Regions from separate parts of the Streptomyces sp. 2P-4 genome, predicted to be linked through region 1. Evidence: riboswitches for the same ligand, from Rfam matches in the RefSeq annotation. Region 1 holds a riboswitch; the other holds the start of a gene.

Region 1 (3,061 bases):
CCTCTTCGCGCAGTCCCTCGCCGGTGCTGCGGCCGGGACGCAGCCCCGAGAGGCCGGCTCCGGCGCGCAGGGGGCCGTACAGTCCCCGCCGGACGGTGAGGGAGCCGCAGGGGCGGAGGAGGCCCCAGGGGCCCCCGGGGGCAGCGGGGCGGACGGGGCGGCCGAGCCTGCGCGCGAGCGGCACTGGCCGGCCGGCAGCGACGTCTCGCACGCCGTGTACGGGCCGGGGTGGGTGCAGGGCAGCGGCGTCGGCCGCGTGACCGTCCGCTTCGAGCGCCCGGGGTCCCCGCCCGGCCGGGTCCGCACCTTCCGCGTCGACGACCCCGACCTGGCCCCCGCCGACCCGCTGCCCCTCGTGGGGCACGGCGAGGCCCCCTCCGCGGAGTCCGCCGAGGGGGCCGGAGCGGGGCCGGGCGCGCTGTGAGGGCTACTCCTCGTCCCGGTCGCCGGAGGCCAGGTGGCCGAAATCACGCCGGGAGGCGATCTCCGACGGCAGGGTCACGTCCAGGCCGTAGTGGTGGTACAGCTGGAGTTCCTGCTCGGGGGAGAGGTGCCGGCCCACGCCGAAGTCGGGGGCGTTCCGGATCAGGGAGCGCTCGAAGGGCACCCGGAGGGCGTCGCCGACCAGCTCACTCGGTTCCAGGGGGACGAAAGCGTCCCGGCTGAACAAACCGGTCCGGACGGCCGCCCACTCGGGGACGCCCGTCGCGTCGTCGAGGTAGACCTCGTCGACGGTGCCGATCTTCGCACCGTTGCGGTCGAACGCCTTGCGGCCGATCAGGCTGCGCGGGTCGATGTCGGTCTGCACGGTCACCTCCACGAGGTCGCAACTCTCCGCTATGACCAACAAAAGGGCATTTCCGGGCGGGGGGCCACTCGAGGGAGGCCCGGGAAGCGCGCTGGTAGGCTGGGTATCGGCTGACGACCCTGTGCGGGAGAGTCCTCCACCGAGCTCGACGGAGGCGCCGAAGGAGCAAATCCTCCCCGGAATCTCTCAGGCATACGTACCGCACGGACGAGGCCACTCTGGAAAGCAGGAGCGGGTCCCGGGCGCGTGCCGGTTCCCCCTCCTCACCGACGGTGAAAGCCGGATCCCCGCGGAGCAGTCCGCAGGGGCCCGGTGAAGCTCTCAGGTTGAGATGACAGAGGGGGAGGCCGTCCGGGCGCCCGCGCCGTGGTGCCCCTCGCAGGTCGTACGACCCAGGAGGCCTCCGTACATGACCGCCAACCGCATTCCGCTCTCCCAGCTGGAGCGAGGCATTCCCTTCGAGCAGCGCCACATCGGCCCGGACGCCGAGGCGCAGGCCAAGATGCTCGCCCACGTGGGCTTCGGCTCGCTGGACGAACTGACCGCTGCCGCGGTGCCGGATGTGATCAAGAGCGCGGCCGCGCTGGACCTCCCGGAGGCGCGGACCGAGGCCGAGGTGCTGGCCGAGCTGCGGAGCCTCGCCGCCCGCAACGAGGTCCTCACCCCGATGATCGGCCTCGGCTACTACGGGACGTTCACGCCGCCGGTGATCCTGCGCAACGTCATGGAGAACCCCGCCTGGTACACGGCGTACACCCCGTACCAGCCCGAGATCTCCCAGGGCCGCCTGGAGGCGCTCCTGAACTTCCAGACCGTCGTCGCCGAGCTCACCGGCCTGCCGACCTCCGGCGCCTCGCTCCTCGACGAGGGCACCGCGGCCGCCGAGGCCATGACCCTCGCCCGCCGCGTCGGCCGCGCGAAGGGCAGCGTCTTCCTCGTCGACGCCGACGCCCTGCCGCAGACCATCGCGGTCATCGAGACCCGCGCGGAGCCGATCGGCATCGACGTCGTCGTCGCCGACCTCTCCGAGGGCATCCCCGCCGAGATCGCAGAGCGCGGCGTCTTCGGCGTGCTGCTCCAGTACCCGGGCGCCTCCGGTGCCGTCCGCGACATCAAGCCGCTGATCGACCGCGCCCACGAGCTCGGCGCGATCGTCGCCGTCGCCGCCGACCTGCTCGCCCTGACCCTGCTGGCCTCGCCCGGCTCGCTCGGCGCCGACATCGCCGTCGGCACCACGCAGCGCTTCGGCGTCCCGATGGGCTTCGGCGGACCGCACGCCGGCTACATGGCCGTCCAGGACAAGCACGCCCGCTCGCTGCCCGGCCGGCTCGTCGGCGTCTCCGTCGACGCGGACGGCAACAAGGCCTACCGCCTGGCGCTGCAGACCCGCGAGCAGCACATCCGCCGCGAGAAGGCCACCAGCAACATCTGCACCGCGCAGGTGCTGCTCGCCGTGATGGCCGGCATGTACGCCGTCTACCACGGCCCCGAGGGCCTGCGGACGATCGCCCGCCGCACCCACCGCTACGCGGCGCTGCTCGCCGCCGGCCTCACGGCCGGCGGGGTCGAGCTCGTACACGGCTCCTTCTTCGACACGCTCACCGCGCGGGTCCCCGGCAAGGCCGCCGAGGTCGCCGCCGCCGCCCGCCGCCACGGCGTCAACGTCTTCCAGGCCGACGCCGACCACGTCTCCGTCTCCTGCGACGAGACCACCCTGCGCGCCCACGTCGAGGCCGTCTGGGCCGCCTTCGGCGTCACCGCGGACATCGAGGCCCTCGACGCGGCCACCGCCGACGCGCTGCCCGAGGAGCTGCTCCGCTCGGACGCGTACCTGACCCACCCGGTCTTCCACCAGCACCGCTCCGAGACCGCGATGCTGCGCTACCTGCGCAAGCTCGCCGACAAGGACTACGCGCTGGACCGCGGCATGATCCCGCTGGGCTCCTGCACCATGAAGCTCAACGCGACGACCGAGATGGAGCCGGTGACCTGGCCCGAGTTCGGCCAGCTGCACCCCTTCGCCCCGGTCGAGCAGGCCGAGGGCTACCTCACGCTCATCCGCGAGCTGGAGGAGCGCCTCTCCGAGGTCACCGGCTACGACAAGGTCTCCATCCAGCCGAACGCCGGCTCGCAGGGCGAGCTCGCCGGCCTGCTCGCCGTCCGCGCCTACCACCGGGCCAACGGCGACGAGCAGCGCACCGTCTGCCTGATCCCGTCCTCCGCGCACGGCACCAACGCCGCCAGCGCCGTGAT
Region 2 (3,061 bases), 3.7 Mb from region 1:
CGGGCGGCCGCGGCGAGCAGCCCGCGCACCCAGGCCTGCGTCCCGCAGTCGTGGACGACGACGGAGGCGCCGGAGCGCAGGGCCTGCCACATCCCCCAGTAGTGGGCGATCCGCACCAGCGGCCGGTAGGCGGCGTACGGCAGGGCGCGGGGCATGCGGCGCTCCCAGCGCTCGCGCACGTCCTGCGAGTCGATGCCGAGGCCTTCGGCGGCGCGCTTGATCAGCGTGCTCTTCCCGCCGCCGGGCAGGCCCGAGACCACGACGACGTCCCCCTCGGCGAAGCCGAGCCGCTCGGGGCCGCTCCCGCCGGTGCCGCGCAGGTCGCGCACGGACCCGCGGCACGCTCCCGCCGCCGGCCGGGCCGGCACCCCCTCCGCCGTACCCGCCGTGGCCAGCACTCCGAACCTCCGCACACCGATCGCCTCCCCCGCACGGGTCACCGGGACCCATTCCCACCCAATGTAAAGGGACGGTAATACGGCGTCCCGGGTTTGCGTCGGCGCGTCCGCCCGGCGGACGCCCGCCCGCGCCGGCCCCCGCCCCGCCCCGCCCCTCCGGCCTTTGGCGGATGGAACGGTCTTTCGGGCCCGCGCACCCGTTCTCCGGCACCTCGTGCAATGATGTGCGCCATCTGGACCAACTGCATACCGGCCGCTTGAATCCGCGCGGGAGAGTCCCGGCAGGCCGCGAGGCCGTGCCCGGGCGCCGAAGGAGCAAGTACCTCCCTTGAATCTCTCAGGCCCCGTACCGCGTGGATGAGGCAGATCTGAAAAGCGAGCCGCGCCCCGCCCGTCCCCCGCGACGGAGCCGGGGGGTGCTCCACCCAAGGTGCAAGTCGGTGATCCCGCTCCCGGGAACTCTCGGCGAACCTCTCAGGTTCCGATGACAGATGGGGAGGAACGTCCTCGTCATGTCATGCCCTGGGACCCGGGAGCCACACCCATGAGCAATGCCCCCCGCCTGACCGCGCTCGATGCGCTGCACCGCTCGCTCGGTGCGACCATGACCGACTTCGCCGGCTGGGACATGCCCCTGCGGTACGGCAGCGAGCGCGACGAGCACAACGCCGTGCGCACGAAGGCCGGCCTGTTCGACCTCTCCCACATGGGCGAGATCACCCTGACCGGGCCGGAGGCCGTCAAGGCCCTCGACTACGCCCTGGTGGGCAACATCTCCACCGTCGGCGTCGGCCGCGCCCGCTACACGCACATCTGCCGGGAGGACGGCGGGATCCTCGACGACCTGATCGTCTACCGCCTCGGCGAGACCGAGTACATGGTCGTCGCCAACGCCTCGAACGCCCAGGTCGTCCTGGACGCCCTCACCGAGCGCGCGGCCGGCTTCGACACCGAGGTCCGCGACGACCGCGACGCGTACGCGCTGATCGCGGTGCAGGGGCCGGAGTCGCCCGCCATCCTGGCCTCGCTGACGGACGCCGACCTGGACGGCCTGAAGTACTACGCCGGCCTGCCGGGCACGGTCGCGGGCGTCCCCGCGCTGATCGCCCGCACCGGCTACACCGGCGAGGACGGCTTCGAGCTCTTCGTCTCCCCCGCGCACGCCGTGGAGCTGTGGCAGGCGCTGAGCAAGGCCGGCGAGGGCCGCGGCCTGGTGCCGTGCGGCCTGTCCTGCCGCGACACGCTGCGCCTGGAGGCGGGCATGCCGCTGTACGGGCACGAGCTGACCACCTCCCTGACCCCGTTCGACGCGGGCCTGGGCCGGGTCGTGAAGTTCGAGAAGGAGGGCGACTTCGTGGGCCGCGCCGCCCTGGAGGCCGCTGCCGAGCGCTCCGCCTCGAACCCGCCGCGCAAGCTGGTCGGCCTGGTCGCCGAGGGCCGCCGGGTCCCGCGCGCCGGGTTCCCCGTCGTGGCCGGCGGCCAGGTGGTCGGCGAGGTCACCTCCGGCGCCCCGTCCCCGACTCTCGGCAAGCCGATCGCCATGGCGTACGTCGACGCGGCACACGCCGAGCCGGGCGCCTCCGGCGTCGGCGTGGACATCCGCGGTACCCATGAGCCGTACGAGGTCGTCGCCCTGCCCTTCTACAAGCGGCAGAAGTAGACCCCGACGCGTCGGCACGCCCGCACGCTCCCGCCTGCCGGGCCGAGTCTCGACAGGCAAGACAACCGTTCGTCCGCACTCCCCCGCATCCAGGAGAATCAGGCCATGAGCAACCCCCAGCAGCTGCGTTACAGCAAGGAGCACGAGTGGCTGTCGGCCGCCGAGGACGGCGTCGCGACGGTCGGCATCACCGCGTTCGCGGCCAACGCGCTCGGTGACGTCGTCTACGCCCAGCTCCCCGCCGTCGGCGACACCGTGACCGCGGGCGAGACCTGCGGCGAGCTGGAGTCGACCAAGTCGGTCAGCGACCTGTACTCCCCCGTCACGGGCGAGGTCGTCGAGGCCAACCAGGACGTCGTGGACGACCCGTCGCTCGTCAACAGCGCCCCCTTCGAGGGCGGGTGGCTCTTCAAGGTGCGCGTGTCGGAGGAGCCGGAGGACCTGCTCTCCGCCGCCGAGTACGAGCAGCTCACCCTTTCCGGCAACTGAACCAGGGACCGAAGATGTCCGTTCTGAACACCCCGCTCCACGAGCTCGACCCCGACGTCGCCGCCGCCGTCGACGCCGAGCTCGCACGCCAGCAGTCCACCCTGGAGATGATCGCGTCGGAGAACTTCGCTCCGGTCGCCGTCATGGAGGCCCAGGGCTCGGTCCTGACCAACAAGTACGCCGAGGGCTACCCGGGCCGCCGCTACTACGGCGGCTGCGAGCACGTCGACGTCGTCGAGCAGATCGCCATCGACCGGATCAAGGCGCTCTTCGGCGCCGAGGCCGCGAACGTCCAGCCGCACTCCGGTGCGCAGGCCAACGCCGCCGCGATGTTCGCGCTGCTGAAGCCGGGCGACACGATCATGGGCCTGAACCTGGCCCACGGCGGTCACCTGACCCACGGCATGAAGATCAACTTCTCCGGCAAGCTCTACAACGTGGTCCCGTACCACGTCGGCGAGGACGGCCAGGTCGACATGGCCGAGGTCGAGCGCCTCGCCAAGGAGTCCAAGCC

What was found. Region 1 has a riboswitch for glycine ahead of gcvP (aminomethyl-transferring glycine dehydrogenase). Riboswitches for the same ligand answer to the same signal wherever they lie in the genome.
Region 2: it holds a riboswitch for glycine, as region 1 does, so the genes downstream of both, gcvT (glycine cleavage system aminomethyltransferase GcvT) here and gcvP (aminomethyl-transferring glycine dehydrogenase) in region 1, are expected to answer to the same signal.

Annotation. Positions count from the first base shown of each region.
Region 1 is NZ_CP095011.1:5,926,295-5,929,355, forward strand. Features, by position in the region: gene MUK52_RS26350 (DNA polymerase IV) at 1-424, shown strand, start outside; gene MUK52_RS26355 (PRC-barrel domain-containing protein) at 428-808, opposite strand; glycine riboswitch at 923-1,020, shown strand; glycine riboswitch at 1,021-1,156, shown strand; gene gcvP (aminomethyl-transferring glycine dehydrogenase) at 1,218-3,061, shown strand, end outside.
Region 2 is NZ_CP095011.1:2,190,311-2,193,371, forward strand. Features, by position in the region: gene MUK52_RS09135 (AAA family ATPase) at 1-419, opposite strand, end outside; glycine riboswitch at 657-760, shown strand; gene gcvT (glycine cleavage system aminomethyltransferase GcvT) at 943-2,058, shown strand; gene gcvH (glycine cleavage system protein GcvH) at 2,164-2,547, shown strand; gene glyA (serine hydroxymethyltransferase) at 2,562-3,061, shown strand, end outside.